DNA from 3 places in the Bradyrhizobium sp. WBAH42 genome. Region 1 is predicted to be linked to each of the others. Evidence: predicted binding sites of a transcription regulator. Region 1 holds the regulator's gene; each other region holds the start of a gene.
What was found. The regulator PhoB, encoded in region 1, activates phosphate uptake and scavenging genes when phosphate is short. The targets are predictions, from matches to a motif close to TGTCATNNANCTGTCAT.

Region 2: the regulator PhoB is predicted to act here: its motif matches at 2,789-2,805, upstream of DCG74_RS21700 (DUF47 domain-containing protein).
Region 3: the regulator PhoB is predicted to act here: its motif matches at 3,642-3,658, upstream of DCG74_RS03905 (DUF2794 domain-containing protein).

What each region holds. Positions count from the first base shown of each region.
Region 1 covers NZ_CP036533.1:1,504,716-1,515,411, forward strand. The annotation lists gene pstS (phosphate ABC transporter substrate-binding protein PstS) at 1-323, shown strand, start outside; gene pstC (phosphate ABC transporter permease subunit PstC) at 526-1,515, shown strand; gene pstA (phosphate ABC transporter permease PstA) at 1,520-2,365, shown strand; gene pstB (phosphate ABC transporter ATP-binding protein PstB) at 2,362-3,183, shown strand; gene phoU (phosphate signaling complex protein PhoU) at 3,195-3,911, shown strand; gene phoB (phosphate regulon transcriptional regulator PhoB) at 3,926-4,633, shown strand; gene DCG74_RS07030 (GcrA family cell cycle regulator) at 4,905-5,417, opposite strand; gene DCG74_RS07035 (aspartate aminotransferase family protein) at 5,878-7,086, shown strand; gene argF (ornithine carbamoyltransferase) at 7,086-8,021, shown strand; gene DCG74_RS07045 (Hsp33 family molecular chaperone) at 8,192-9,199, shown strand; gene apaG (Co2+/Mg2+ efflux protein ApaG) at 9,432-9,824, opposite strand; gene DCG74_RS07055 (OpgC domain-containing protein) at 10,022-10,696, shown strand, end outside.
Region 2 covers NZ_CP036533.1:4,670,655-4,681,350, reverse strand. The annotation lists gene DCG74_RS21715 (peptide chain release factor 3) at 1-605, opposite strand, end outside; gene sugE (quaternary ammonium compound efflux SMR transporter SugE) at 780-1,094, shown strand; gene DCG74_RS21705 (inorganic phosphate transporter) at 1,087-2,091, opposite strand; gene DCG74_RS21700 (DUF47 domain-containing protein) at 2,101-2,745, opposite strand; gene DCG74_RS21695 (branched-chain amino acid ABC transporter permease) at 2,901-3,869, opposite strand; gene DCG74_RS21690 (branched-chain amino acid ABC transporter permease) at 3,871-4,734, opposite strand; gene DCG74_RS21685 (ABC transporter substrate-binding protein) at 4,810-6,030, opposite strand; gene DCG74_RS21680 (ABC transporter ATP-binding protein) at 6,086-6,832, opposite strand; gene DCG74_RS21675 (ABC transporter ATP-binding protein) at 6,825-7,580, opposite strand; gene DCG74_RS21670 (hypothetical protein) at 7,920-8,567, shown strand; gene DCG74_RS21665 (ArsC family reductase) at 8,571-8,930, opposite strand; gene DCG74_RS21660 (tRNA-binding protein) at 9,037-9,408, shown strand; gene DCG74_RS21655 (glutathione S-transferase family protein) at 9,416-10,120, opposite strand; gene DCG74_RS21650 (hypothetical protein) at 10,507-10,696, shown strand, end outside.
Region 3 covers NZ_CP036533.1:823,562-834,257, reverse strand. The annotation lists gene acnA (aconitate hydratase AcnA) at 1-2,158, shown strand, start outside; gene DCG74_RS03910 (thioredoxin family protein) at 2,390-3,166, shown strand; gene DCG74_RS03905 (DUF2794 domain-containing protein) at 3,725-4,096, shown strand; gene DCG74_RS03900 (GNAT family N-acetyltransferase) at 4,212-4,742, opposite strand; gene DCG74_RS03895 (Bax inhibitor-1/YccA family protein) at 4,965-5,756, opposite strand; gene DCG74_RS03890 (ABC transporter permease) at 6,033-8,603, opposite strand; gene DCG74_RS03885 (ABC transporter ATP-binding protein) at 8,600-9,322, opposite strand; gene DCG74_RS03880 (arylesterase) at 9,378-10,013, shown strand; gene thpR (RNA 2',3'-cyclic phosphodiesterase) at 10,190-10,696, shown strand, end outside.

The DNA of each region.
Region 1 (10,696 bases):
TCAACAAGGCCGGCAAGCCGGTGCAGCCGACCGTCGAGGCCTTCCAGGCGGCCGCCTCCAACGCCGACTGGGCCAAGGCACCCGGCTATTACGTCATCCTGACCGACCAGCCCGGCGAGAAGTCCTGGCCGATCACGGCGGCGACCTTCATCCTCATGCACAAGTCCGCCACCGACAAGGCGGCCTCGCAGGAAGCCATCAAGTTCTTCCGCTGGGCCTTCAAGAACGGCGGCAAGGCGGCTGAAGAGCTCGATTATATCCCGATGCCGGACAGCGTCGTCCAGCTGATCGAGAAGACCTGGGCTGCCGAGATCAAGAGCTAAGTAGAGCTCTCGTGTCCCGGACGCGGTGCGGCCCTGGCGATGCGAAGCATCGTCCAGTGTGCCGCTCCGCAGAGCCGGGACCCACAAGCACCAGGCCCCGGATCAGCGGCGCACCGCTTCGCGCTGCACCGCATCCGGGGCACGGGACCGCCACCAACAACAAGCGTATATAAAACGGGCACAGGGGATCGGCGTGGCTGAGATGGCTGTCGAGAGCAATGTGATTGATGCTGCCGGTCCATATGATCGCGCCAAGGCCTTGAGCGCGTTCAAGCTCGGCGACGTCACCTTCTACTGGATCACGCGGTTGTCCGCGATCTCGGTGCTGCTGATCCTCGGCGGCATCATCATCTCGCTGATCGTCGGTGCGTTCCCGGCGATCAAGGAATACGGCATCTCCTTCCTGTGGACGCAGCGCTGGGCGCCCTCCGCCGATCCGCCGGTGCTCGGCGCGCTCGGGCCGATCTACGGCACGCTCGTCACCTCCTTCATCGCGATGCTGATCGCCATTCCCGTCGGTCTCGGCATTGCGATCTTCCTCACCGAGCTCTGCCCGCAATGGCTGCGCCGCCCGATCGGCATGGCGGTGGAGCTGCTCGCCGGCATCCCCTCGATCATCTACGGCATGTGGGGCTTCTTCGTGCTCGGCCCGTTCCTAGCCAACACCTTCCAGCCCTTCATGATCAGGGTGTTCGACGGTGTTCCCGTGCTGGGCGCGATCTTCGCGGGTCCCCCGTCCTATCTCAGCCTGTTCAACGCCGCCCTGATCCTCGCCATCATGGTGCTGCCCTTCATCACCTCGATCTCGGTCGATGTGTTCAAGACGGTGCCGCCGGTGCTGAAGGAAGCCGCCTATGGCGTCGGCTGCACCACCTGGGAAGTCGTCCGCAGCGTCGTGATCCCCTACACCCGCGTCGGCATCATCGGCGGCGTCATGCTGGCGCTGGGCCGCGCGCTGGGCGAGACCATGGCGGTGACCTTCATCATCGGCAATTCGTTCCGGATCTCCTCGTCGATCTTCGCCCCGGGCACCACGATCTCGGCCGCGATCGCATCCGAGTTCGCCGAGAGCGACGGCCTGCACCAGTCCGGCCTGATCCTGCTCGGCCTCCTGCTGTTCGTGCTGACGTTCTTCGTGCTCGCGGCCGCCCGGTTGATGCTGCTGCGCCTGGAAACCAAGGCGGGGAAGTGAAGCCATGAACCCGATCTATTCGCGCCGCCGCCGCTGGGACATCGTCATTCGCGGACTCTGCATCGCAGCCGCTGCGTTCGGCGTCACCTGGCTCGCGCTGATCCTGATGACGTTGCTCTACAACGGCCTGGCCGGGCTCAACCTCCAGGTCTTCACCGAGAACACGCCGCCGCCCGGATCGAACGAAGGCGGTCTGCTCAACGCCATCGTCGGCTCACTGATCATGACCGTGATCGGCGTCGGCATCGGCGCGCCGCTCGGCCTGTTCGCCGGCACCTATCTTGCCGAATACGGCCGCAACGACAAGCTGACCTCGGTGATCCGTTTCATCAACGACATTCTCCTGTCGGCGCCCTCGATCATCATCGGCCTGTTCATCTACGGGGCGGTGGTGGTGCCGATGCGCGGCTTCTCGGCGATCGCGGGCAGCCTCGCGCTCGCCGTCATCGTGATCCCGGTCGTCGTGCGCACCACCGAGGACATGCTGCTGCTGGTGCCGAATCCGCTGCGCGAGGCGGCCTCTGCGCTCGGTCTGCCGCGCTCGCTGGTGATCAAGCGCATCGCCTATCGTGCCGCGCGTTCCGGCCTCATCACCGGCGTGCTGCTGGCGACCGCCCGCGTCGCGGGCGAGACCGCACCGCTGTTGTTCACGGCGCTGTCGAACCAGTTCTTCAGCCTCGGCCTGAACAAGACGATGGCGAACCTACCTGTCACCATCAACAACTTCGTGCAGAGCCCCTACGAATATTGGAAGCAACTCGCCTGGAGCGGCGCGCTGCTCATCACCCTGACCGTGCTTGCCCTGAACATTGGCGCGCGCATCCTTGGCGCCGAGAGGACTGCAAAATGAGTGAAATGTCTGTTTCCGTCAGCGCGCCGACCGTTCATCCCGGCTCGCAGCCGCTGCCCGAGGCGCCCGCCAAGGTCACCGCGCGCAACCTGAATTTCTACTACGGTGAGCACCACGCGCTGAAGAACATCAATCTGACGCTCGGCACCAACCGCGTCACGGCGTTCATCGGCCCGTCGGGCTGCGGCAAGTCGACCCTGCTGCGCATCTTCAACCGGATGTACGACCTCTATCCGGGCCAGCGCGCCACCGGCCAGCTGCTGCTCGACCAGACCAACATCCTCGACGCCAAGCTGGACCTCAACCTGTTGCGGGCCCGGGTCGGCATGGTGTTCCAGAAGCCGACGCCGTTCCCGATGACGATCTACGAGAACATCGCCTTCGGCATTCGTCTGTACGAGAAGATCTCGAAGTCGGAGATGGACGACCGCGTTGAGAAGGCTCTGCGCGGCGGCGCGCTGTGGAACGAGGTCAAGGACAAGCTCAATGCCTCCGGCCTGTCGCTCTCCGGCGGCCAGCAGCAGCGCCTCTGCATCGCCCGCACCGTCGCGGTGCGGCCCGAGGTGATCCTGTTCGACGAGCCCTGCTCGGCGCTCGACCCGATCTCGACCGCCAAGGTCGAGGAACTGATCCAGGAATTGTCCGAGAACTACACGATCGCGATCGTCACCCACAACATGCAGCAGGCGGCGCGCGTCTCCGACAAGACCGCCTTCATGTATCTCGGCGAGCTGATCGAGTTCGACGACACCAGCAAGATCTTCACGTCGCCGAGCGATCGGCGCACGCAGGATTACATCACCGGCCGGTTCGGCTGAGGAGACGGAATATGGGTTCTGAACATACCGTAAAGGCCTTTGACAGCGACCTTCAGGAGCTCACTCGCCTGGTCGCCGAGATGGGCGGCATCGCCGAGCGCATGATCGTCGATTCCGTCGACGCGCTGATCCGCCGCGACGTGGCACTCGGCCAGCGCGTCGTCACCACCGACGCCGATCTCGACGCGCTGCAGAAGCGCATCGAGGAGCGCGCCGTGCTCACCATCGCCCGCCGCCAGCCGATGGCCGTCGACCTGCGCGAGATCGTCGGCGCCATGCGCGTTGCGACCGATCTCGAGCGCATCGGCGATCTTGCCAAGAACATGGGCAAGCGCGTCGCGGCGCTGGAGACGGATTTCCATCCGCTCAAGCTGTTCCGCGGCCTGGAGCACATGACCGACCTCGTGCAGCAGCAGGTCAAGAGCGTGCTCGACGCCTATGCCGCGCACGATCTGCCGGCGGCGATGGCGGTGTGGAAGGGCGACGAGGAGGTCGACGCCATCTGCACCTCGCTGTTCCGCGAGCTCCTCACCTACATGATGGAGGATCCGCGCAATATCTCGTTCTGCATCCACCTGATGTTCTGTGCCAAGAACATCGAGCGGATCGGCGACCATGCCACCAACATCGCCGAGACCGTGTTCTACATGATCGAGGGCCAGGCGATCACCGACAAGCGGCCGAAGGGCGACATGACGACCTTCGCCACGACGGTGCCGAATACCTAAGGAGCGACGACAACATGGGCGCACGCATTATGGTGGTAGAGGACGAGGAAGCTCTCACCGAGCTTCTCCGCTACAACCTCGAAGGCGACGGCTATGACGTCGAGACGGTGATGCGCGGCGACGACGCCGACACCCGCCTCAAGGAGCACATTCCCGATCTGATCGTGCTCGACTGGATGCTGCCGGGCCTGTCGGGCATCGAGCTGTGCCGGCGGCTTCGGACCCGTCCCGAGACCAAGCAGCTGCCGATCATCATGCTCACCGCGCGCGGCGAGGAGAGCGAGCGGGTACGGGGCCTCGCAACCGGCGCCGACGATTACATCGTCAAGCCGTTCTCGGTGCCGGAGCTGCTCGCGCGCGTGAAGGGTCTGCTCAGGCGCGCCAGCCCCGAGCGGCTCGCCACCGTGCTCGCCTATGGCGACATCGAGCTCGACCGCGACAAGCGCCGCGTGGCGCGCTCGGGTCGGCCGATCGATCTCGGCCCGACCGAATATCGCCTGCTGGAGTTCTTCCTGGAGCATCCCGGCCGCGTGTTCTCGCGCGAGCAGCTGCTCGATAGCGTCTGGGGCCGCGACATCTATATCGATGAGCGTACCGTCGACGTCCATATCGGCCGCCTGCGCAAGCTGCTCAATCTCGGCCGCGAGCAGGACCCGATCCGCACCGTCCGCGGCGCCGGCTACGCGCTGGATGATCGCTTCGCGAAGGCCGAGCAGACGTAAGATCTGCGAGCTGTTGGTGTGGTGAGCTGCGGCTACACCCTCAACCGTCATCCCGGGGCGCGCGCAGCGCGAGCCCGGGATCTCAGCGCGAGCGCTTGCGCTCGTCGCGATCAACCACGGGACGTGGTTTGACGATGACTCGGCGTGACCATCTCGCGCAACGATCGCGCCCTGTGGTTATGGATCCCCGCCTTCGCGGGGATGACACTGAGTAGGTGGCGCCGTCATCGTGTGACGGCTGTAATCTCGGCGATCAACTAATTCCGCAAGCTCAGCGCGTGCTCGGCTTCGCCGGTGCGCGACGGCGGTCCGCTGCGGGCTGATAGGCCACGCGCGAATGCTGGGCGCAGTAGGGCAGGCCCGAGAGCGCCTTGCCGCCGCAGAAGAAGAAATCCGGGCTCGATGGATCGCCGACCGGCCAGTGGCACGTCGCCTCGTTCAATTCCAGCAGCGACAGGCGCTGGCTCATCGGCACCACGTTGTCGTAGGTGACCGGCTCGGCTTCCACCTCGACCTCGAAGGCCTGCGCCAGCGCGGTGTTGCCGCGCGCAACGGGTCGCGTCACGCGCATCATGTGCTGCGCGGGCCGTGCCTTGCGCGGCCGCGGCGCTGCCGATGAAGGGCTCTTGGCGCGGCCGGACAGGCCGAGCCGGTGCACCTTGCCGATCACGGCATTGCGGGTCACATTGCCGAGCTCCGCCGCGATCTGGCTGGCCGAAAGTCCGGCCTCCCAGAGCTTCTTCAGCTGCTCGACGCGATCATCGGACCAGGTCAAAACCGTCATTGCACCCTTTCCCTCGCAGCGCGCCTGCCATCCTGGAGCCTTCGCCGCGATTGCCTAAAGCCTTGAAAAACCCGTGCCGCCAGAATCCCTTAAGGCTCGCCGGGCGCGCTCAAGACGCCCGAACGTTTACGCCGGTACATGAGGACTTTTGGGATCAGAACTGCTGCACGAGATGTCGTATCTGACAGTCCAAACGCTACAATATGGCGTGACTCCCGCGCAAGAGTCCGCCGACTCGCTTCCACATGTTCCGTGGTGAAAAACCCGCAAAATCGGCACCGCAAGACTACGGATTCAGCGTTTCGCGAGGCTTTCCGGGCGGCATTGACACCCGTCTTTCCAGGCATAAGATAGTGCCACGTGCCGCCCTTAAAAGGCGGCACGTTTCGTTTTCCGGGGCCGGTCAATGGTGCGTTGCGCAATGCGTGCCTCACACCGTCCGCAACATTCAAGTGACGTCATGACTAACAGCGCCGCGCCGCATTTGCTCCCCGTTTTCGCCAGGGCCGACCTCGGTTTCGAGCGCGGCGAAGGCTGCTGGCTGATCGCGGCCAATGGCGATCGCTATCTCGATTTCACCTCGGGCGTGGCGGTGAATGCGCTCGGCCACGTTCATCCCGCGCTGGTCAAGGCGTTGCAGGAGCAGGCGACGAAGCTCTGGCACATGTCGAACCTGTTCCAGAGCCCCGATGGCGAGAAGCTCGCAAGCCGCCTCTGCAATGAGAGCTTCGCGGACTTCGTGTTCTTCTGCAATTCCGGCGCCGAGGCGCTGGAAGGTGTGGTCAAGCTCGTCCGCCATCATCACTTCTCCAAGGGCCATCCGGAGCGTTATCGCATCATCACCTTCGAAGGCGCCTTCCATGGCCGCACGCTGGCGACGCTCGCCGCCACCGGGTCTGCGAAATATCTCGAGGGCTTCGGTCCGCCGATGGACGGCTTCGATCAGGTGCCGCACGGCGACCTCGACGCCGTGAAGAAGGCGATCGGCCCGCACACCGCCGGCATTCTCATCGAGCCGATCCAGGGCGAGGGTGGCGTTCGTGCTGCACCTCCGGCCTTCCTGAAGGCGCTGCGCGAGCTCTGCAACGAGCGCGGCCTGTTGCTCGCCTTCGACGAGGTGCAGACCGGCATGGGCCGCACCGGCGAGCTCTTTGCCTACAAGCGCACCGGCGTCACACCGGACGTGATGTCGCTCGCCAAGGCGCTCGGCGGCGGCTTCCCGATCGGCGCGGTGCTGGCGACCGCTGATGCGGCCGCCGGCATGGGGCCCGGCTCGCACGGCTCCACCTTCGGCGGCAATCCGCTCGCGATCTCGGCTGCCAACGCCGTGCTCGACGTCATGCTCAAGCCCGGCTTCTTCGACCGCGTGCAGAAGATGTCGCTGCTGCTCAAGCAGAAGCTCGCCTCCGTGATCGATCGTCACCCCGATGTCGTCAGCGAGGTGCGCGGCGAGGGCCTCCTGATCGGCATCAAGGCCGTGGTGCCCTCGGGCGATCTCGTCGCGGCGCTGCGCGCCGAAAAGCTGCTCACCGTCGGGGCCGGCGACAATGTCGTGCGCTTCCTGCCGCCCTTGATCGTCACCGAAGCGGAGATCGAGGACAGCGTCGGCCGGCTCGAACGCGCCTGCACGGCGATCTCCTCCAGTCAGACCAAGCGGGCGGCAAGCTGATGAGCACGACGCCCAACAAAGCTCCAAAGCACTTCCTGGACATCAACGAGCTGCCGCTGTCGGAGCTCAAGAGCATGCTCGCCGCCTCTTCCGCCATGAAGGCGAAGCAGAAGGCGCAGCAGCCGGTCAGGCCGCTCGAAGGCAAGACGCTGGCGATGATCTTCGAGCGTCCCTCCACCCGCACCCGCGTCTCGTTCGACGTCGGCATGCGCCAGCTCGGCGGCGAGGCGATCATGCTCACCGGCGCCGAGATGCAGCTCGGACGCGGCGAGACCATCGCCGACACCGCGCGGGTGCTGTCGCGCTATGTCGACGCCATCATGATCCGCATCCTCAATCACGATGCGCTGCTGGAGCTTGCGGCCAACGCCACGGTGCCCGTCATCAACGGCCTGACGCGGCGTTCGCATCCCTGCCAGGTGATGGCCGACCTCATGACCTATGAGGAGCATCGCGGCCCGATCGAGGGCAAGACGGTGGCCTGGACCGGCGACGACAACAACGTGCTGGCGTCCTGGGCCCATGCCGCCGAGCGCTTCAAATTCCAGCTCAATGTCGCAACGCCGCCGGAGCTCGCACCGAAAAAGGTCATGCGGGACTGGATCAAGGCGACGGGCGCGCCGATCGTGCTCGGCACCGATCCCGAGGCCGCGGTGCGCGGCGCCGATTGCGTCGTCACCGACACCTGGGTGTCGATGGGCGACAAGGAGGGCGAGCACCGTCACAACGTGCTCAAGCCCTACCAGGTCAATGCCAAGCTGATGTCGCTGGCCAAGGCGGATGCATTGTTCATGCACTGCCTGCCGGCCCATCGCGGCGAGGAGGTCACGGATGAAGTGATCGACGGCCCGCAATCGGTCGTGTTCGACGAGGCCGAAAACCGCCTGCACGCGCAGAAGGGAATTCTGGCCTGGTGCTTCGACGCGGTGAAGTAGCCTTTCTGAAGCCCGGATGGAGCGCAGCGAAATCCGGGGTTCTCAGCGTGCGGAATGATCTCCCCGGATTACGCTGCGCTCCATCCGGGCTGCGCGGCCCGTCGTTCTGAGGACGACGGAATGCGGCCGTTCCCCTTCCATTTCCGCCCACCGACCCCAGATAATGCGCCATGGTTTTCCAATCTCCTGACATGAATACCGGGCCTGAAGGCCCGGTTCGCGCGCCATCATCGGTTCCGGTCGATGACGCCGTGCTGCCTTACGAGGTCGACGCGCTCGACGTGCGCGGGCGCCTGGTGCGGCTTGGCCCTGCGCTCGACGACATCCTCACCAAGCACGATTATCCCGCGCCGGTCGGCAAGCTGCTCGGCGAGGCTATCGTGCTGACCACGCTGCTCGGCTCGGCGCTCAAATTCGAAGGCCGCTTCATTCTTCAGGCCCAGACTGATGGCCCGGTGTCGTTCCTGGTGGTCGACTACAAGACCCCGGACCGTCTGCGCGCCTATGCGCGGTTTGATGCCTCGCGCCTGGGCACGGCAAAAGATTCCGGCACGCTGCTCGGTCGCGGCCATCTCGCCATGACCATCGACCAGGGCCCCGACATGAGCCGCTACCAGGGCTTGGTTGCGCTCGATGGCGGCAGCCTGGAAGATGCTGCTCATGAATATTTCCTGCGCTCCGAGCAGATCCCGACGCGTGTGCGACTCGCGGTCGGCGAGGAGTGGCGCTCGAGCGACGGCGGCAAGCATCGCTGGCGCGCCGGCGGCATGCTGATGCAGTTTCTGCCGAAGGCGCCGGAGCGCGCGCGGCAGGCGGACTTGCATCCCGGCGATGCCCCCGACGGCACCGAGGTGCACAGCGTCACCGAAGACGATGCCTGGGTCGAGGCGCGCTCGCTGATCGAAACCGTCGAAGACGTCGAGCTGATCGATCCCGAGCTCTCCGGCGAGCGGCTGCTCTATCGCCTCTTCCACGAGCGCGGCGTGCGCGTGTTCAATCCGCAGGTGCTCGAGGCGCGGTGCTCCTGCTCGCGCGATGCGGTCGCCGCGATGCTCAAGAGCTTTTCGCCCGACGACCGCGCCGCCATGGTCAAGGACGACAAGGTCGTCGTCACCTGCGAGTTCTGCTCGTCGATGTACCAGTTCACGCCGCACGAGGCGGGCGCGGAGGACGCGTAGCGTCGCCTTCGTCATTGCGAGCGCAGCGAAGCAATCCAGAGCCTTTCCGCGGTGGCAGTCTGGATTGCTTCGCTGCGCTCGCAATGACGAGGCTGGAGAGGCTATTCGCCAAGCGCTCGGACATCGTAGGGTGGGTTAGCGTAGCGTAACCCACCTCTTCTGGTTCTGCGGATACAAACAATGGTGGGTTACGCCTTCGGCTAACCCACCCTACGGCACCGAAGTCCGCCCCCTAGTTCAACACCCGCTTGTTGTCCGGGCTGTCGAGCGAAAACGTGGGCACGTCGATCTCGAAGCGCTCGCCGGTTTCGCTGACCATCTGGTAGCGGCCGGTCATGAAGCCGGAGGCGGTCGAGAGCGGCACGCCGGAGGTGTATTCGAAGCGCTCGCCGGGGGCGAGGATCGGCTGCTCGCCGACCACGCCCTCGCCCTTCACCTCCTGCTGGCGGCCGGAGGCATCGGTGATGATCCAGTGCCGCGTCTTGAGCTGCACGGTCTCCTCGCCCGAATTGGTGATGACGATGGTGTAGGACCAGAAGTAGCGCGAGCGGTCGGCCGACGATTGCTCCGGAACAAAGTTCGGCTCGACGGTCACTTCGATCTGGCGGGTCACGGCGCGGTACATGGCTGCCATCATAGCGAAATCCGCCCCGGGAACCAAACCCCCTACGGGCGGCCTTGGCGACATCGTCCCGCCAGAATTGGAGGAAAAGCACACCACCGAGGGAGACACCCTTATGTGATCCGGGCGCTTTGCGAGACGACGGCCGGACCATTACACTGCTTCAACGTCGCGATTTGCGGAACGGTTTCCAGGCCCCGATGACCATTGCCGACCGAGTGACGGGATCGACCATCGCAGGAACCGCGGGCGCCAAGCCGCGCGCCGCTGCGCCAGCCATCACGCTGCCCGCCATCGGCGAGCGCGAACTCCGGCTCGATCTGTTCCGCGGACTCGCGCTATGGCTGATCTTCATCGACCATCTGCCGCCCAGTCTGCTGACCTGGTTCACAATCCGCAATTACGGCCTCAGCGACGCCACCGAGATCTTCATCTTCATCTCCGGCTACACCGCTGCCTTCGTCTATGGCCGGGCCATGCTCGAGAGCGGCGTTCTCATCGCCACCGCGCGCATCCTGCGCCGGGTCTGGCAGATCTACGTCGCCCACGTCTTCCTGTTCACGATCTTTCTCGCCGAGATCTCCTATGTGGCGACCAGGTTCGAGAACCCGCTCTACACCGAAGAGATGGGCATCATGGACTTCCTCAAGCAGCCCGACGTCACCATCGTGCAGGCGCTGCTGCTGCGCTTCCGTCCCGTCAACATGGACGTGCTGCCGCTCTACATCGTGCTGATGCTGGCGCTGCCTCTGATCCTGTGGTCGATGAAATGGCGGCCGGACGTCACGCTCGGGCTTTCGGTCGTGCTCTACGCGGTGACCTGGGAGTACGATCTTTATCTCTCGGCTTATCCGAACGGGTTCTGGGCCTTCAAT
Region 2 (10,696 bases), 3.2 Mb from region 1:
CGCACGCCGCCATTGACGACGTCATAGGTGCCGAGGAAGTCGCGTCCACGGCCGACCGGCCAGGTCATCGGCGTGGTGTCGAGCGCCAGCGTCTTCTCGATCTCGTCGAGCAGCTCGAACACGTCGCGGCTCTCGCGGTCCATCTTGTTGATGAAGGTGATGATCGGGATGTCGCGCAGCCGGCACACCTCGAACAGTTTTCGGGTGCGCGCCTCGATGCCCTTGGCCGCGTCGATCACCATCACGGCGGAATCGACCGCCGTCAGCGTGCGATAGGTGTCCTCCGAAAAGTCCTCGTGGCCCGGCGTGTCCAGCAGGTTGAAGACGAGGCCCTCGAACTCGAAGGTCATCACCGAGGTCACGACCGAGATGCCGCGCTCGCGCTCGATCTTCATCCAGTCCGAGCGCGTGTTGCGCCGCTCGCCCTTGGCCTTGACCTGGCCGGCGAGGTTGATGGCGCCGCCGAACAGCAGCAGCTTCTCGGTCAGCGTGGTCTTGCCGGCGTCGGGGTGGGAGATGATCGCAAAGGTCCGCCGCCGCGCCACCTCAGCGGCAAGCGGGGAACGGGCCGGCGATTCGGCTGTGGTGGTGGCGATGTCGGACATGGCGGGAGCGTGTGGCAGGGAAAACGGGCCTGATCAAGCCTCATTTGGTGATTGCGGGGACTTCCGGCCAGCCCCATATCGACGCTTGGTTATATCAGTCTTGGGGGAGGACGGCCTTCCCCGCCCATCAGCACCTCAGCCGCGGGGACGACCCTGCCTTGATGGAGGGTCGTCATGGCCTGGAGCATCCTGTTCGTCGCCGGTCTTCTCGAGATCACCTGGGCGATCGGCCTGAAATACACCGAAGGTTTCAGCAAGCTTGTTCCGTCCGCGGTCACGCTGGCGGCCATGGCCGGCAGCGTCATCCTGCTCGGACTTGCGCTCAAATCGTTGCCCGTCGGAACCGCCTATGCGGTCTGGACCGGCATCGGCGCGGTCGGCACGGCGACGCTCGGCATTGTCCTGTTCGGCGAGCCGGCCACGGCCTTCCGCCTCGCCAGCATCGGCCTGATCGTCGCCGGCATCATCGGACTGAAGCTCGTTACCTGACGAGCTGGACCACCCACCAGGTCAGCGCGGCCACGATGGCCGAGGCCGGGATCGTGATCACCCAGGCATAGACGATCGAGCTGGCGACGTTCCAGCGCACCGCCGAGACGCGGCGGGCGGCGCCGACGCCGACGATGGCGCCTGTGATGGTGTGGGTGGTCGAGACGGGAACCCCGAGATAGGTCGCCATGAACAGCGTTGCCGCGCCCCCCGTCTCGGCGCAAAAGCCCTGCATCGGCGTCAGCTTGGTGATGCGCAGGCCCATGGTGCGGACGATGCGCCAGCCGCCCATCAGCGTGCCCAGCGCCATCGCCGCCTGGCAGGACAGCATCACCCAGAACGGCACCGAGAAGTCGCTGCCGAGATGGCCCTGCGAATAGAGCAGCACCGCGATGATGCCCATGGTCTTCTGCGCGTCGTTGCCGCCATGGCCGAGCGAATAGAGCGAGGCGGAGGCGAATTGCAGGATGCGGAAGGCGCGGTCGACCGCGAACGGCGTCGAGCGCACCGAGGCCCAGGACACGATCGCCACCAGCAACATCGCGAGCAGGAAGCCGACCAGCGGCGACAGCACGATCGCAAGCACGGTCTTGGAGAGGCCGCTCCACACCGCGGCCGAGATGCCGGCCTTGGCCATGCCGCCGCCGACCAGCCCGCCGATCAGTGCGTGCGAGGACGAGGACGGAATGCCGAGCGCCCAGGTCACGAGATTCCAGACGATGGCGCCGACGAGCGCTGCGAAGATCACCTGGGCGTCGACGACCGCGGGATCGATGATGCCGGTGCCGATGGTCTGGGCGACGTGCAGCCCGAACACCAGGAAGGCGATGAAATTGAAGAAGGCGGCCCAGAACACCGCGAATTGCGGCCGCAGAACGCGGGTCGAGACGATGGTCGCGATCGAATTGGCGGCGTCGTGCAGGCCGTTCAGGAAGTCGAACAGCAGCGCGACGGCGATCAAGCCGACCAGGACGGGAAGACCCAACGCGGCATCCACGGCGAGGCCCTATACCTGCTCGATGACGATGCTGTTGATTTCGTTCGCAACGTCATCGAAGCGGTCCGCCACCTTCTCGAGATGGTCGTAGATCTCGACCCCGACGATGAAATCCATCGCATTGCCGTCGCGATGCTTGAGGAACAGCTCCTTCAGCCCGATATCGTGGAGATCGTCGACCCGGCCCTCCAGCTTGCCGAGCTCTTCCGTGATCGCGGTCAGCATGGCGACGTTCGGACCGATCGACTGCATCAAAGGCAGCGCGCGTCCCACCAGATTGGCGCATTCGATCAGGAGTCCGCCGATCTCGCGCATCGGCGGCTCGAAGGCGCGCACCTCGAACAGCATCACGGCCTTGGCTGTCTGCTGCATCTGGTCGATGGCATCGTCCAGAGAGGTGATCAGGTTCTTGATGTCGCCGCGGTCGAACGGGGTGATGAAGGTGCGGCGCACCGCCGTCAGCACCTCGCGGGTGATGTTATCCGCGTCGTTCTCGAACTGGTTGACGCGCTGGCAATAGACCGGCGTCTCCTCACCCCCATTGAGCATGCCCTGCAGGGCGATTGCGCCCTGGATCACGGTCTGGGCATGTCGGTCGAACAGGTCGAAGAACCGTTCTTCCTTGGGCAGGAACGCACGAAACCATCGCATCATGGGGATTGGCTACCGGTTGAAAATGGTCAGGCCCGCGAGGGGCTGTCATAAAACTGTCATAGACCATTTTCGATCCGCGCGCGTCATCTCACGCCCGCGGAGCCGGATCATCCACCGCTTTCCTGCACCAATGAAATTGGTGCAATATCAGCCGCTTAGAGCGAACGCCGGAAGTAATGCGCGATTTCGCCGATGACGCCGCGGCGGAAGGTGAGCACGCAGACCACGAAGATCGCGCCCTGGATCACCGTCACCCACTGGCCGAAACCCGCCAGATATTGCTGCATGGCGATGATCACGAAGGCGCCGACCACGGGACCGAAAATGGTGCCTAGCCCCCCGACCAGGGTCATCAGCACGACCTCGCCCGACATCGACCAGTGCACGTCGGTGAGCGAGGCGTTCTGCGCCACGAACACCTTCAGCGCGCCGGCAAAGCCGGCGAGCGTCCCCGACAGGACGAAGGCCAGGAACTTGTACTGGTCGGTGCGGTAGCCGAGGGAGATCGCGCGCTGCTCGTTCTCGCGGATCGACTTCAGCACCTCGCCGAACGGCGAGTTGATGATGCGGAAGATCAGGAGGAAGCCGGCGAGGAAGCCGACCAGCACGACATAGTACAGCACCGTCGGCTTGGAGAGATCGAGCAGGCCGAACATGCGTCCTTGCGGGATGCCCTGGATGCCGTCCTCACCATGGGTGAACGGGGCCTGGAGATAGATGAAGTACAACAGCTGCGACAGCGCCAGCGTGATCATCGAGAAATAGATGCCCTGGCGGCGGATTGAGATGTAGCCCGTGATGATCGAGAGCACGAACGCCGCGGCCACGCCGACGAGAATGCCGAGCTCCGGCGGCAGCGCCCACACCTTCAGCGCATGCGCGCTGCAATAGCCGGCTGTCCCCAAGAACATGGCGTGGCCGAACGACAGCAGGCCGCCATAGCCGACCAGCAGGTTGAACGCGCAGGCGAGCAGCGCAAAGCACAGCGCCTGCATCACGAAGAACGGGTAGAGGCCCGTGAACGGCACCGCTGCCAGCAGCAGCGCCATCGCCACGAACACGGTCATCTCGTCGCGCATCGCGCGCGGGGTTGTCGGCAGCGTGTCGTCCGTCAGGGTTGTCATCTCAGGCCGCCCTTCCCGTCAATCCCGTTGGCTTCACCAGGAGCACCAGCACCATCAGCACGAACACGACGGTGTTGGAGGCCTCGGGGTAGAAATACTTGGTCAGGCCCTCGATCACACCGAGCGCGAAGCCGGTGATGATGGAGCCCATGATCGAACCCATGCCGCCGATCACGACCACCGCGAACACGACGATGATGAGGTCGGCGCCCATCAGCGGCCGCACCTGGTTGATCGGTGCCGAGAGCACGCCGGCGAGCGCGGCAAGACCGACGCCGAGACCGTAAGTGAGCGTGATCATGCGCGGCACGTTGATGCCAAAGGCGCGCACCAGCGTCGGATTTTCGGTGGCGGCGCGCAAGTAAGCGCCGAGCTGCGTCTTCTCGATCAGGAACCAGGTCGCAAGGCACACCGCCAGCGAGAACACGACGACCCAGCCGCGGTAGATCGGCAGGAACATGAAGCCGAGATTCATGCCGCCCCTGAGCTGGTCGGGAATGGCGTAAGGCAGACCCGAGGAGCCGAAATAGTTCTGGAACACGCCCTGCACGATCAGCGCGATGCCGAAGGTCAGGAGCAGGCCGTAGAGATGATCGAGTCCGGTCAGCCATTGCAGCATGGTCCGTTCCAGGATCATGCCGAAGATGCCGACGATGATCGGCGCCAGCAGCAGCGCCCACCAATAATTGATGCCGCCGAGGTTCAACAGGAAATAGGCGACGAAGGCGCCCATCATGTAGAGCGCGCCGTGGGCGAAATTGATGATGTTGAGCATGCCGAAGATGACGGCAAGCCCGAGGCTGAGCAGCGCGTAGAACGAGCCGTTGATCAGTCCCACCAGTAGCTGAGCGTAAAGAGCCTGCATCGATCCCGCACCCGGTCCCTTTTATTCCTCAACAACAGGCCGGCGCCGTTGCGCACCGGCCTGCATCGTTCACCGTTACTTCTTCACCAGAGGACAGGCGCTTTCCGACAGCGGCCGGAAGGCCTGGTCGCCGGGGGTCGTGCCGATCAGCTTGTAATAGTCCCAGGGCGCCTTGGATTCCTCGGGCTTTTTGACCTCGAACAGATAGGCGGGATGTAGCTTGCGGCCGTCCGCACGGATCGTTCCCTTGCCGAACAGCGGATCCTCCGTCGGCATCTCCTTCATCTTGGCGACCACCTTGGCCCCGTCATGCGGGTTGCCGCCCATCGCCTCCAGCGTTTTGAAATAGTGCAGCAGACCCGAGTAGACGCCGGCCTGCACCATCGAGGGCATCGCCTTGTTCTTCATGCGCTCGGAAAAGCGCTTGGAGAACGCGCGCGTACCGTCGTTCATGTCCCAATAGAAGGTCTCGGTGAAGTTCAGGCCCTGCGCCACCTTCAGACCGAGCGAGTGCACGTCGGTGATGAAGAGCAGCAGGCCCGCAAGCTTCTGGCCGCCGGAGACGATGCCGAACTCCGCTGCCTGCTTGATGGTGTTGGTGGTGTCGCCGCCGGCATTCGCCATGCCGATGATCTTGGCTTTGGAGGCCTGCGCCTGAAGCAGGAACGACGAGAAGTCGGCAGTATTCAGCGGATGCTTGACATTGCCGATCACCTTGCCGCCCGACTTCACCACGACCGCGGCGGTGTCGCGCTCGAGGGCATGGCCAAAGGCGTAGTCCGCGGTGAGGAAATACCAGGTGTCGCCGCCCGCCTTCACCAGCGCCTGCCCGGTGCTGTTGGCCAGCATATAGGTATCATAGACCCAGTGGACCGTGTTCGGCGAGCATTGCGCGTTGGTGAGATCCGACGTCGCCGCACCTGTGTTGATCAGGATGGAGTTCTTCTCTTTGACGATGTTGTTCACCGCCAGCGCAACGCCGGAGTTCAGCACATCCATGAAGATGTCGACCTTCTCGACGTCGATCCATTGCCGAGCAATCGTGGAGCCGATATCGGGCTTGTTCTGATGGTCGGCGGAGATCAGGTCGAGCTTCCAGCCCTTGGCAGCGAGCCCGGAATCCTCGATCGCCATCTGTGCGGCGACGGTCGAGCCAGCGCCACCGAGGTCGGCATAAAGTCCCGAATTGTCGGTCAGCACGCCGATCTTGATGTTCTTGTCCTGCGCGACTGCGCCACCTGCCGCGCCGAGCGCCAGGGCCGTCCCGAGCAACATTGCCGAAATGCCGTGCTTCATAATCAGCCTCCCAATATTCCTTTGATAGTTACTCTCGATCGTCCGGCCTGCTCGGCTACACACCGAGATAGGTGTGGAGCTTGTCCATGTTGGCGGCAAGCTCGGAATTGGAAAATCCGTCAATGATCTTGCCGTGTTCGACCACGTAATAGCGGTCGGCGACGGTGGAGGCGAAGCGGAAATTCTGCTCGACCAGAAGGATGGTGAAGCCCTCCTTCTTGAGCCGCGCAATGGTGTGGCCGATCTGCTGGATGATGACGGGCGCGAGGCCCTCGGTGGGCTCGTCCAGCATCAGGAAGCTCGCGCCGGTGCGCAGGATGCGCGCGATCGCGAGCATCTGCTGCTCGCCGCCCGAGAGCTTGGTGCCCTGGCTGTTCAGCCGCTCCTTCAGGTTCGGGAACAACTCGAAGATCTGCTCGAGCGACAATCCGCCTTCACGGATCACCGGCGGCAGCATCAAGTTCTCGCGGACGTCGAGACTGGAGAATATGCCCCGCTCTTCCGGGCAGAAGGCGATGCCCATACGCGCGATCCTATCGGAGGTCGCGCGGATGATCTCCTGGTTGTTGAACTTCACCGAACCGGCACGCTTGCCGATGATGCCCATGATCGACTTCAGCGTCGTGGTCTTGCCGGCGCCGTTACGCCCGAGCAGGGTGACGACCTCGCCCGCATTCACGTCGAAGTTGATCCCGTGCAGGATGTGGGACTCGCCGTACCAGGCTTCGAGGTTGCGGACTTGCAGGATGTTCCCGCCGGTCGCAGTCTTGGCCGGAGCCTCGGCGATCGCAGTGTCAGGCATGACCGGCTCCCAAGTAAGCTTCCTTGACGCGCTCGTCCTTGGTGAGCTCGGAGTAATGGCCCTGCGCGAGCACCTGCCCGCGCGTCAGCACGGTGATGATGTCGGAGAGGTTGGCCACGACGCTCAAGTTATGCTCGACCATCAGGATGGTGTATTTCGCGGAGATGCGCTTGATCAGCGCCGCGATCTTGTCGATGTCCTCGTGGCCCATGCCGGCCATCGGCTCGTCGAGCAGCATCATCTCCGGGTCGAGCGCGAGCGTGGTTGCGATCTCGAGCGCCCGCTTGCGCCCATAGGGCATCTCGACCGCGGGCGTATTGGCAAACTCGCTGAGGCCGACGTCGCTCAAAAGCTCGCGCGCGCGATCGTTGAAGCGGTTGAGCACCGACTTGGAGCGCCAGAAGTCGAACGAGGAGCCATGCTGGCGCTGCAGCGCGACGCGGACGTTCTCCAGCGCGGTGAGATGGGGAAACACCGCCGAAATCTGGAACGAACGGACCAGCCCCATGCGGGCCACATCCGCCGGCGCCATCGCGGTGATGTCCTGCCCCTTGTACAGGATTTTCCCGGCCGACGGCTTGAGGAACTTGGTCAAGAGATTGAAGCAGGTCGTCTTGCCGGCCCCGTTCGGGCCGATCAACGCATGAATGCTCCCACGGCGAACCTTGAGCGCAACGTCGCGGACGGCGAAGAAGCCCGCGAACTCCTTGGTCAAGCCTTCCGTTTCGAGAATGAACTCATCGGCCAAACAGTTTTCCCCCTGCCCGCGCGGCGCGTGGCTGTCCTTGTTGCTTCGGCTGTCCGGAGGACTTGCAGCCCACCGGGGCGCCGCCTCCGGGCGCGGAATATGCCGGAGGTGACGGGGGTTAGGCAAGGCGGAAAGCTGAGCAGGTCAGGCCTTCGGCTGGGATACAAATGCTCCCTTAGTCGCAGAGGTCGATGTCGTGCCTGCCCGGCCTTCCCGGTTCGCAAGGCACCGGCCATCAAGCCGTCGTTAACGGTCTTTCGTCTCCCGCGCCAGCCTTCATCAATAATTTCCCCGCAAGCCCGATCATGCGCGGGTTTTTCACGTGCGGAGAATATTGCTTTGGATTTTGCAAGCGCGGCTCCCTCCGTCGTCAAGTCGATCCGGCAGCGCGATCTCCTGAACACGTGGCTGCGACTTTATGCGCGTCAGCAGATCGCTCCGGCGATCTGGGAGTATCAGCCCGCACGGCTCGAGGAGGAGCTGTCGGATCTGATCTACTATACGGTGGAGCTTTCGACGCCGACGCCGCGTCTCGTCATCCAGAGCGAAGGCACGCGCATCTCGCGCGCCTATGGGCATACCGGCAAGGGCGTTTCGCTCGATGACTATGTCGGACCTCTGCTCGCACCCTACGTGGTGCCGGTCTATCTCGAATGCGTCGCGCGCGGCCTTCCGGTCTACAGCGTTGCCGACGTCGACGACACCTATGGCCGCATCGTCGCGTATGAGCGGCTGCTGCTGCCGTTCCTGACCGACGGCAGGGTCAGCCACGTCATCGCGTCAGTGAAGACGTTCTGCGAGGACGGCGGCTTCGAGATCAAGAATCTGATGCGCGGAAATGACGCGCTGCCGCGCCCGAAGCTGCGGGCCGTGATCGACCGCGAGCTGTTTCATCGCGCCCCCGGCCGCATCGCACCCGCCGAGACGGTCGAGTTCGCGGACCAGCCGGGCCCCGCTATTTCCAACGAGATCATCGAGCTGAACTAGCCGTCAGCGCGCCTTGCCACCGACCTCCTTGGCATAGATATCCGGCTTGAAGCCGACCAGCAGCTTGCTGCCGATTTCGAGCACCGGCCGCTTGATCATCGATGGTTGCGCTAGCATCAATGCCAGCGCCTTCTTCTCGGTGAGGCCTTCCTTGTCAGAATCGGGGAGCTTCTTGAAGGTCGTCCCGGCGCGATTGAGCAGGGTCTCCCAACCGACCTTGTCGGTCCACTGCTCGAGCCTGTCCTTCTCCACACCCGCGGCCTTGTAGTCGTGAAACGCGTACGCCACGCCATGGGCATCGAGCCAGGCGCGGGCCTTCTTCATGGTGTCGCAGTTCTTGATGCCGTAGATGATGGTGGGCAAGACAGTCCTCGCGCATGGCGTATCGGTGATGTGCGTGGCGTTGTACGAAACTCCGCGTCGCGCGACAATATTGCGGCACGCGCCAACTCTTTAAACGGACATCACCATGCACGTCACCCACGATCCCGCCGCAGCCGCCGCACCGACCATCGATTTCGACACTTTTCTCGCGGTCGACGTCCGTGTCGGCACCATCGTCGACGCAAAACCGTTTCCGGAAGCGCGCAAGCCGGCGTGGCGGCTGTGGATCGATTTCGGCCCCGCCATCGGCGTGCGCAAGAGCTCGGCCCAGATCACCGAAAACCACCCGCTCGAAACCCTCGTGGGGCAACAGGTCGCGGCCGTCGTCAATTTCCCGCCGCGCCAGATCGGCCCGGTCGTCTCCGAGGTGCTGACGCTCGGCTTCCCCGATGCCAACGGCAAGGTCGTGCTGGTGCAGCCGAGCAAGCCGGTGCCGAACGGCGGGCGCCTGTTCTAGGGATGGCCTACGGCCGCTGCGGAATGTTCAATCCGCGTCGCACCGCCGGACGCGCAAGCCCGCGCTCGAGCCAGTCACCGACCGCCCTGAACTGGGTGAACTCGACGAGATCGCCGGCGCCATAAAAGCCGATGAGATTGCGCACCCAGCCGAGCATGGAGATGTCGGCGATGGTGTAGTCATCGTCCATGAACCATTGCCGGCCGGCGAGATGCACATCCATCACGCCGAGCAGGCGCTTGGCTTCGGCGACGTAGCGGTAGCGGGGCCGTTTGTCCTCGTAATCCTTGCCGGCGAATTTGTGGAAGAAGCCGACCTGGCCGAACATCGGCCCGACGCCGCCCATCTGGAAGTGCAGCCACTGAAGCGTCTGGTAACGCCGCGCGGCATCCTGCGGCAGCAGCTTTCCGGTCTTTTCGGCGAGGTATTGCAGGATCGCCCCGGATTCGAACAGCGGCAGCGGCCTGCCGCCGGGGCCGTTCGGATCGAGGATCGCCGGGATCTTGCCGTTCGGATTGAGCGAGAGGAATTCGGCCGTCTTCTGATCGTCCTTGCCGAAATCGACGAGGTGGACTTCGTAAGGAAGCCCGATCTCCTCCAGCATGATCGAGACCTTGACGCCGTTCGGCGTCGGCAACGAATAGAGCTGGAGTCGTTCGGGATGCTTGGCTGGCCAACGCTTGGTGATGGGGAAGACGGACAGATCGGACATCGGGACCTTTGCATGGACTGAGGCGTGCTCAATCTAGGCAAGATACCGCAGTGCGCAAGTGACTTCCGGCTGTGCTTAGGGCGGCAGCGTCGCCATCGCTACGATCGGGGGCTTTGCTTCACGCTGCAGCCGAGATTCGATGAACCGTTGACCCGTGATCAACAGCAGGGCCGTAAAGGCGATCGCGAGCATCGCGGTCGCCAATTGGCACACGTCGTACATCGTATTATGTCCCTCGACAGCCTCTGGCGTAGAACGTCGGCTCAGGCGCCACGTTCCAGGCGGCACTAAAATATTGCTATTTTTTCCCGATCTCGCTGCGAAGCGATCGTGCTGTTCCGGCGGCTTGCGCAGGGACCAATGGCCCCCTCGCGCGTTGTCGCTCGATGAACATCGAGAAACGCGCCCTGCTCGACCACGCTGAACGCTGTCGCCGCGTCGCGAACGATCTCGAGCACAGCAAAGCCGCGCAACGGTTGCGGACGATGGCCGACGAGTACGAATCGCGAGCAACGAGACTGGACGACGAGGGCGGCTCATATCCAGACCCCGACAGCCGCGGTCAGCTCGAAGGCG
Region 3 (10,696 bases), 680 kb from region 1:
TCTCGCCCAGACGGTCTGGACCAAGAAGGAGAAGATGACGGTCGGCAAGAAGACCGGCACCTTCGAGGTCGCCTATCCCGATTCGCTGGTCGGCACGGATTCGCACACCACCATGGTCAACGGTCTCGCCGTGCTCGGCTGGGGCGTCGGCGGCATCGAGGCGGAAGCCTGCATGCTCGGCCAGCCGCTGTCGATGCTGCTGCCCAATGTCGTCGGCTTCAAGCTGAAGGGCGCGCTGAAGGAAGGCGTCACCGCGACCGACCTCGTGCTCACGGTGACGCAGATGCTGCGCAAGCTTGGCGTGGTCGGCAAGTTCGTCGAGTTCTTCGGCCCCGGCCTCGACCATCTCTCGGTCGCCGACAAGGCGACGATCGCCAACATGGCGCCCGAATACGGCGCGACCTGCGGCTTCTTCCCGGTCGATGCCGCCGCGCTCGATTACCTCAAGACCTCCGGTCGTGCCTCGGCCCGCGTTGCGCTGGTGCAGGCCTATGCCAAGGCGCAGGGTCTGTTCCGCACCGCCAAGTCGCCCGACCCCGTGTTCACGGAGACGCTGACCCTGGACCTCGGCGACGTCGTGCCGTCGATGGCCGGTCCGAAGCGTCCCGAAGGCCGCATCGCGCTGCCCACCGTCGCGGACGGCTTCTCGCTCGCGCTCGCCAGCGAGTACAAGAAGGCCGAGGAGCCGGCCAAGCGCTTCCCGGTCGAAGGCAAGAACTTCGATATCGGCCATGGCGACGTCGTGATCGCCGCGATCACCTCCTGCACCAACACCTCGAACCCGAGCGTTCTGATCGGCGCCGGCCTGCTCGCGCGCAATGCGGCCGCCAAGGGCCTCAAGGCCAAGCCGTGGGTGAAGACCTCGCTCGCCCCCGGCAGCCAGGTCGTCGCGGAATATCTCGCCAATTCCGGTCTGCAGCCCGATCTCGACAAGGTCGGCTTCAACCTGGTCGGCTTCGGCTGCACCACTTGCATCGGCAATTCCGGTCCGCTGCCCGAGGAGATCTCGAAGTCGATCAACGACAACGGCGTCGTCGCGGCCGCCGTGCTCTCCGGCAATCGCAACTTCGAAGGCCGCGTCTCGCCGGACGTGCAGGCGAACTACCTGGCCTCGCCGCCGCTGGTGGTCGCCTATGCGCTTGCCGGCAGCGTCACCAAGAATCTCGCCACCGAGCCGCTCGGCGAGGGCAAGGACGGCAAGCCGGTGTACCTGAAGGACATCTGGCCGACGACCAAGGAGATCAACGCCTTCATGAAGAAGTTCGTGACCGCGTCGATCTTCAAGAAGAAGTACGCCGACGTGTTCAAGGGCGACACCAACTGGCGCAAGATCAAGACGGTCGAGAGCGAGACCTATCGCTGGAACATGTCCTCGACCTATGTGCAGAACCCGCCTTACTTCGATGGCATGAAGAAGGAGCCGGAGCCGGTCACCGACATCGTCGAGGCGCGCATCCTCGCCATGTTCGGCGACAAGATCACGACCGACCACATCTCGCCGGCCGGCTCGATCAAGCTCACCTCGCCAGCCGGGAAATATCTCAGCGAGCACCAGGTGCGTCCGGCCGACTTCAATCAGTACGGCACGCGCCGCGGCAACCATGAAGTCATGATGCGCGGCACCTTCGCCAACATCCGCATCAAGAACTTCATGCTGAAGGGCGCCGATGGCAACATCCCCGAGGGCGGCCTGACCAAGCACTGGCCCGACGGCGAGCAGATGTCGATCTACGACGCCGCGATGAAGTACCAGGAAGAGAAGGTGCCGCTGGTGGTGTTCGCCGGCGCCGAATACGGCAACGGCTCCTCGCGGGACTGGGCCGCCAAGGGCACGCGCCTGCTCGGCGTGCGCGCCGTGATCTGCCAGAGCTTCGAGCGCATCCACCGCTCCAACCTGGTCGGCATGGGCGTGCTGCCGCTGACCTTCGAGGAAGGCACCTCCTGGTCGTCGCTGGGCCTCAAGGGCGACGAGAAGGTCACGCTGCGCGGCCTCGTCGGCGACCTCAAGCCGCGCCAGAAGCTGACCGCGGAGATCGTCTCCGGCGACGGTTCGCTGCAGCGCGTTTCGCTGCTCTGCCGCATCGATACGCTGGACGAGCTCGACTACTACCGCAACGGCGGCATCCTGCACTACGTGCTGCGCAAGCTCGCGGCGTAAGCGCGGATTTGTGAACGATGGCTCACTGCGAAGTGAGTAGAAGCCTTAACGAAGGCGGCCTATCAAAGGCCGCCTTCGCGCGTTTGCGGTACGCTTCAGATGGGCCCGCCCGGCGGAATACCTCCCCTTGGACGGTGGCCCGGATGGATGAATGTACCGCGCCCCGTAAGACTACGGTGACCATCCGGCGATAAGATTTCCCTCTGAGAGCAACGGTGTGCGGCGTTCGACATGACGACAATGACGGCTTCCCATCTGATTCCACGTTGGTCCGGTGCCCTCTGGTCGGGAGCTCTCGGCATATGTGCGATCATCGCCGTCATTCGTCCTGCCGAGGCTGATCCCCGCGCCGTCGTCGAATTGTTCACCTCGCAGGGCTGCTCCTCCTGCCCGCCCGCCGACCAGATCATCGGCGATCTCTCCAAGGATCCCTCGGTCATCGCGCTGAGCATGCCGATCGATTATTGGGACTATCTCGGCTGGAAGGACACGCTGGCGGATTCGCGTTTCTCTGCACGGCAGCGCGCCTATTCGCGCATGCGCGGCGACCGCGAGGTCTACACGCCACAGGTCGTGGTCAACGGCTCCACGCATGTCATCGGCAGCGATCGCGCCGGCATCGAGAACGCGATCGGCAAGACCGACAAGGGCAACGGCGTGATGAGCGTGCCGGTGACGATGTCGCTCTCGGGCAAGCAGATCAACGTGTCGGTGGCCGCGAGCAAGGAGCCCACGGTCTCGCATGGCGAGGTCTGGATCTGCTCGATCGCCAAGTCGGTGCCGATCGCGATCACCCGCGGCGAGAATCGCGGACAGCAGGTCACCTATCACAACGTGGTGCGCAACCTGCTCAAGGTCGGCGACTGGACCGGCCGTCCGGAGAGCTGGACGGTGCCGATCGAAAATCTCACGCGCGACGGCGTCGACGGCGCAGTGGTCTACGTCCAGGACGGCAGCCGCGAGCGACCGGGCCCGATGTTGGGTGCGGCGTACACGTCGCTGCATTGAAGCAAGCAGAACATCTCAGCAATTGATGCTTCGCCATTCCGGGGCGCGCGAAGCGCGAGCTATGCTGCGCAATTGCGCACCTGAGAATCCATCGATCCATTGTGCAAGCTGAGCAATGGATTTCCGGGTTCGTGCCAAGAGGCGCGCCCCGGAATGACGGCAAAACCGGAAACATCGCGACACAAACAAAAAAGGACCAACTTGCGTTGGCCCTCCTTGTCGTGCGTACAGACCCGATCCTGTTCGACCCCGGGGGGCTGGGGGCTGAGGAATCCGGAACCGAAAGGACCGGGTCAACGCACACCAGTCTTTTCGCAATGCAGGGCGGCGGGCGGTTGGCGGAAAAGCGGCGATACTATGATTCCTGCTAACGATCCCGTGACGGTTTGCCGCGACGGAGTTCCACCCTTGCGTGTGCCCGGACGCACTGTCGATTCGACCGGTTGAGCCCCTTGCGGCGCGGAACGGTTGGCGCAATCATGCAAGTGTCATGAACGCGGTTCCGGGGACCGTCTTCGCGGACCCGGGTCATAGCCGTGCGATGAGGAGGCGCTTCCCATGAGTCTGACGTCGGAGGATGCCGAGCCGAGCGAGCAGCGCGCGGCGGCGCGTCCCGCCGCGGCGCATGCGCCGCCGAACCGGGTGACCTTCAACCGGCTCGAGCTGCACCGGATTCTCAATCTCTACGGTCGCATGGTCGCCGACGGCGAGTGGCGCGACTATGCCATCGACTTCCTGAAGGACCGCGCCGTGTTCTCGGTCTATCGCCGTGCCTCGGAAGTGCCGATCTACCGCATCGAGAAGGACCCGCGCCTCGCGCGCAAGCAAGGCATGTACAGCGTGATCTCGGCGACCGGCCTGATCCTGCGCCGCGGCCACGAGCTCGAGCGGGTGCTGCTGGTGATCGATCGCAAGCTGGCGGTGGTGTAGCGGCACGAACGCTGCCGTAGGGTGGGCAAAGGCGCACCGCGCCGTGCCCACGTCCTATCTCAATCGCCGCGAACGGTGGGCACGCTTGCGCTTTGCCCACCCTACGAAACCGAGCTTACTTCCCCGGCACCGTGCGCGCGCCCTCGCCGAGGTCGCGCTGCATCATCACCGTGTCCAGCCAGCGCCCGAATTTCAGCCCGACGCTGGGATGCGTGCCGATCATCTTGAAGCCGCACCTTGTGTGCACGCCGATCGACCCGGCATTGGCGGAATCGCCGATCACCGCGATCATCTGGCGGAAGCCGCGCGCCTCGCATTCGGCGATCAGCCGTTCCAGCAGCATTGAGCCGACGCCGCGGCGGTGGAAGGACGGATCCAGATAGATCGAGTTCTCCACTGTGAAGCGATAGGCCGGCCGCGGCCGGTAAGCGCCGGCATAGGCATAGCCGGCCACGCTCCCGTCCAGCATGGCGACGAAGTAGGGATAGCCGCCATCGATCAGCGCGCGATAGCGGCGCGTCATCTCCGTAAGGTCAGGCGGCTCCAGCTCGAACGTCGCCGTGCCCTCGCGGACGGCCTGCTGGTAGATGGCGGTGATGGCGGGAAGGTCGGCCTCGGTGGTGGGCCTGATATCGGGTGCGGACATGGCGGGAAGGATAGAGCCTTCATCCGACTGCTGGAAGGGGGCTACGCCGCCTCCGCAGCGTCATTGCGAGCGCAGCGAAGCAATCCAGAAATGCATCCGCGGAGGGACTCTGGATTGCTTCGCTGCGCTCGCAATGACGGTGTTTGTGGCCGCCCCCGCGCCCCCCAAACAAAAACCCCGGCCTCTCGGCCGGGGTTCGTGTCGTTCGCTCGGTCCTGTCGCCTACTCGCGCTGGCCGAGGAGCTGCAGCAGCAGCGTGAACAGGTTGATGAAGTTCAGGTACAGCGACAGTGCGCCGGTGATGGCCGCACGCTCTGCGATGTCACCGCCGGCCGAGGCATAGCCGTAGATGTAGTCGTTCTTCAGCCGCTGGGTGTCCCACGCGGTGAGGCCCGAGAACACCAGCACGCCGACCACCGAGACGATGAACTGCAGCATCGAGCTGGCCAGGAACAGGTTCACCAGGCTGGCGATGATGATGCCGATCAGGCCCATGAACAGGAACGAGCCCATCCCGGTCAGGTCACGCTTGGTGGTGTAGCCGTAGAGGCTCAGCGCACCGAAGGTGGCCGCGGTGATGAAGAACACCCGCACGATCGAGGTGTGGGTGAACACCAGGAAGATCGACGACAGCGAGATGCCCATCAGCGCCGAGAACACCCAGAACAGGATCTGGGCGGTCGAGGGGGCCAGGCGGTTGATGCCCGCCGAGATCACGAACACCATCGCGAGCGGCGCGAGCATGAACAGCCACTTCAGGGGGCTGACGAACATGGCGTAGCCGAACGGCGTCAGGAACAGCTTGCCGACGCGGACGGCGTCCGCCGTCGGGACGTCGGTCACGGCGGCCATGTAGACGCCGAGCGCGGCAAGGCCGGTGATGGCCAAGCCAATGCTCATGTAGTTGTAGATGCGCAGCATATAGGCGCGCAGGCCGGCATCGACCGTCGCGGCGTCGACACGCCCGGCGGCCCTGCCGAAAGGAGAAGCGTAGTTACGGTCTAGGTCCGACATGGTCGAATTCCCGTTGGTTGGTCCGGTCCGGCATGAGGGTCGCCATGCCGCCGGTTCGTCAAATTCTATCTCGGAGACCGTTGCCAGCCGACTAAATTTTGGCTCACAATCGGGGCCCCGAACCCATTCGATATGTGGGAAACTAACACATTCGCTGCAACCTTCCACGCGCGGCCGAATGTCGCCCTTGGCGGCAATCCTGACGTGGAGCTGACGAGCAGCGTGGTTAATCGCGGAAACCGGGGCGATTCCGGCTCGATCCGCCGCTTCAATTTGTCACAAATTTCGCAACACCGTCGCCGGCTTTTTGTTCAATGCCAGCAGCGTGCCGGCAAGCCCGAGCCCGACGGTGACGACCAGCGCGGCCGCGACCACGCCGGCGGCGCTGCCGGCCTGCCAGACGAAGCTCAGCGTCATCAGCCGCGTGACGATCATCCACGCCGCGATGCTGCCTGCGATCACCCCGAACACCGCCGTGGCAAGGCCGATCAGGAGGTATTCGAGGGCATAGGCGCCGAGCAGTCGCAGCCGCGTCGCGCCCAGGGTCTTCAGGATCACCGCATCATAGACCCGGTGGCGGTGGCCGGCGGCGAGCGCCCCGCCCAGCACCAGGATCGCCGAGATCAGGGTCACGGCGCTGGCGCCGCGGATCGCCAGTGCCAGATTGGTCACGACCGAGCCGACCGTCTCCATCACCTCGCGCACGCGCACGCTCGTCACCATCGGATAGGCGTCGGCGATCTCCTTGATGATCTTGCCGTCGCCCGCCGCATTTCCGCCCGCTTCCGTCAGCGTCGCGATGTGGGTGTGCGGCGCGCCCTTGAAGGCGTTGGGCGAGAACACCAGGACGAAATTGATGCCGAGCCCCTGCCAGTCGATCGTGCGCAAATTGCTGATCTTCGCCGGGATGTCGCGGCCGAGCACGTTGACCACCACCTCGTCGCCGAGCTTGAGGCCGAGCCCGTCGGCGATCTTCTTCTCCATCGAGACCAGCGGCGGGCCGGAATAATCGGCGCGCCACCACTCGCCCTCGACCACCTTGGAGCCCTTGGGCAGCTCGGCGGTGTAGGTCAGCCCGCGGTCGCTCTGCAGCACCCATTCGGAATCGGTTGTGGGCTTGAGCTCCTCGGCGCGCACCCCGCGCGCGGCGACGATGCGCCCGCGCAGCATCGGCACGTCCTCGATTCGGGCGCCGGGGGCGATCCGGTGCAGATAGGCGTCGAACTGCTCGGCCTGCGCGCTCGGAATGTCGATGAAGAAGAACGACGGTGCCTGGTCGGGGAGCGCGGCCAGGAACTGCCGGCGCAGATTGCCGTCGATCTGGGTGATGGTGACGAGCACGGCGAGCCCGAGTCCCAGCGACAGCACGACTGAAGGCGTCAGCGCGCCCGGCCGGTGGATGTTGGCAATCGCCAGCCGCAGCATCGGCAGCCGCGTCCGCGGCAGCCGGCGTGCGATCGCCATCAGCAGGGCGGCGATGCCGCGCAGCAAGGCGAACACCACGACGGAGGAGGCCACGAACACCGCGGCGATGCGCTTGTCGAACGACAGGCCGATCACGACCGCGATGAGCAGCGCGATCACGACCCCCATGAACACGAGATAGCCCGCACGCGGCCGGTGCCATTCGGAGCTGATGGTGTCGCGGAACAGCGCGGCCACCGGCACGTCGTGCACGCGCCCGAGCGGCCACAGGCCGAAGGCAAGCGCAGTGAGGAGGCCGTAGACGAAGGACAGCGCGAGCTCGTCGGCATGCACGGCCGGCACCACCGGCAGCGGCAGCAGCTTGCCGAACAGGCCAACGATGGCAAAGGGCATCGCGGCGCCGAGCGCAAGGCCGATCACGGATCCGATCGCCGCCAGCAGGACCACTTGCGCCAGGTAGATGCCGAACACGTCCCGGCCGGTGGCGCCGACGGCCTTGAAGGCGGCGATCACCTCGAGCTTGCGGTCGATGTGGCTCTTGACGGCATTGGCGACCCCGACGCCGCCGACCAGCAGCGCGGCGAGGCCGACCAGGGTCAGGAACTGCGTGAAGCGGCTGATATTGCGCTCGAGCTGCGGCGAGGCATTGGACCGGCTGCGGATCTCCCAGCCGGCTTGCGGCGCGGCGCTGCGCGCATCCGCGATGAAGGCTTCGGTGGCGCGCTCGTTGTTCGCAGCCTCTGGCAGCTTGACCCGGTAGACCCAGCGCACCAGGCTGCCGGGCTGGATCAGGCCGGTGGCGCGCAAGGCCGCCTCGCTGATCAAAAAGCGCGGCCCGAAGCCGATGCCGCCCGCGAGTTTGTCGGGCTCGGCCTCGACCGTCGAGCGGATCTGGAAGGTCGCCGCGCCGATGGTGACGCGGTCGCCGGTCTTGAGCGAAAGCCGCGCCAGCAGCGTCGGATCGGCGGCGGCGCCGAACGCACCGTCGCGCTCGGCGAGCAGATCGGCCATCGGCAGGGGCGGCGCCAGCGTCAGCTGCCCTAGCATCGGATAGGTGCTATCGACCGCCTTCATCTCGACCAGCGCCAGCTTGCCGTCAGCCGAACGCGCCATGCCGCGCAAGGTCGCAGCGGTCGACAGCGTGCCGCGCGAGCGCAGGAACGCGACCTCTTCCGGCTTGGCCTCGCGCTGGAACAGCACGAACGAGACGTCGCCGCCGAGCAGTGTGCGGCCCTCGCGCGCGAGACCATCGCTCAGGCTGGCGGACACCGAGCCGACGCCGGCAATCGCCATCACGCCGAGCGCGATGCAGGCGATGAAGACGTAGAAGCCGCGCAGGCCACCGCGCAATTCGCGCAAGGCGTAGCGCAGCGACAGCGCGACGGCGTTCGGCTTCGCGAACGGTTCGGCCACGGCGCTCATGCCGGCGCAGACTGCGTGTCGATGCGCCCGGAGCGCAGGCGGATGACGCGGTCGCAGCGGTGTGCGAGCGAGGAATCGTGCGTCACGAGCACCAAGGTCATGCCGCGCTCGGCATGCTTGGTGAACAGCAGATCGACGATCTGCTTTCCGGTCGCTTCGTCGAGATTGCCGGTCGGCTCGTCCGCGACGAGGATCGCGGGATCGGGTGCCAGCGCGCGGGCGAGCGCGACGCGCTGCTGCTCGCCGCCGGAGAGCTGCGTCGGATAATGATGCAGGCGGTCGCCGAGCCCGACCGATTGCAGCTCCTCTGCCGCACGCTTGGCGGCATCGGGATTGCCGGCGAGCTCGAGCGGCACCGCGACGTTCTCCAGCGCCGTCATGGTCGGGATCAGGTGGAAGGACTGGAAGACGATGCCGACCTGGCGGCCGCGGAAGCGCGCCAGCGCGTCCTCGTCGAGGGCATTGAAAGGCGTGCCATTCACCACCACCTCTCCGCTGTCAGGACGCTCCAGCCCCGCCATCACCATCAGCAGCGTGGATTTGCCCGAGCCTGACGGGCCGATCAGGCCGATCGTCTCGCCCGAGGCGACGCGCAGGCTGATATCCTTGAGGATGTGAACGCGTGCCGCGCCCGTGCCCAATGACAGATTGACGTTGGAGATGGCGATGGTGTCCGCGGCAGTAGCGGCGAGCGAAGAGGGGTCGATGCGAGTGTCCATGGTCCGGTCATATGGCAACTCCGCACGCGGGGTCGAGAGGCGTTACGGATTGTTCATGCACATAGCCGTGTTGATGCTCGCCTTGATGACGATGGCGAACCCGGCTTGGGCAGGCGCGACAAAACCGGTCAAGCTTGTCGTTCTCGGCGATTCCCTGAGCGCCGGCTTCGGCCTTCCGGCCCAGGAGGCGTTCCCTCAAAAGCTTCAAAAAGCCTTACAAGCCAAAGGCATAGAGGTCGACATGACCAATGCCGGGGTGTCCGGGGACACCACCTCGGGCGGCCGCGACCGGCTCGACTGGTCGGTGCCCGATGGAACTGACGGCGTCATCGTCGAGCTCGGCGCCAATGACGCGCTGCGCGGCATCGATCCCGACGTGGCGCGCGCGGCGCTGACCGACATCGTCCAGCGGCTCAAGGCGCGAAAGATTTCAGTCATGCTCTGCGGCATGCTGGCGCCGCCGAATTACGGCGCCGAATACGCCGCACGCTTCAATTCGATTTATCCGGATCTGGCCAAGACATTCGACGTGCCGCTCTATCCGTTCTTCCTCGAGGGCGTCGCGGCCGACGCCAAGCTCAACCAGGCCGACGGCATTCATCCGACCGCTGAGGGCGTCGACATCATCGTCGGCAGGATCATGCCCACGGTGGAGGCATTCATTGGCACGATCGCTGAGCAACGGCGTTGAAAACCAGGCAACGCTAACCCTAATTACCAGGGTTTTACCGGGGTGAGGCGCGGCATGCTTCGCAGAGTCACACAACTGCGATAGGAATCAGGGTACCGGTGATTCGTCGCCGGCTCTAATTTGGATATGGTTCTCGCGCTTCGAGGACTGTACCCAAGCATCGGGAGTGCGAAACGATGCCGCGTTTGTTCACGGGTCTGGAAATTCCGGCCGAGATCGGCCAGTCGCTTTCCAACTTGAGGGGCGGCCTCCCCGGCGCCCGCTGGATCGATCCCGAAAATTATCACGTCACCCTGCGCTTCATCGGCGACATCGACGGCGCTTCCGCCAACGAGATCGCATCGATGCTGTTTCGCGTCGACCGCAAGCCGTTCGAGGTGAAGGTGCAGGGGCTCACCAGCTTCGGCGGCCGCAAGCCGCGCGCAGTGGTCGCCACCATCGCGCCGAGCAAGCCGCTGATGGAATTGCAGGCCGAGCTCGAGCGCATGATGCAGCGGATCGGCCTCGACCCCGAGGGACGCAAGTTCATCCCCCACGTCACGCTCGCGCGGCTACACGACGCTTCCGACCGCGACGTCGCCGACTATCTCTCGATCCGCGGCTACTTCCCGAGCAAGGCGTTCATGGCGGAACGCTTCGTGCTGTTCTCCTCGCGCGCCTCCACCGGCGGTGGCCCGTATGTC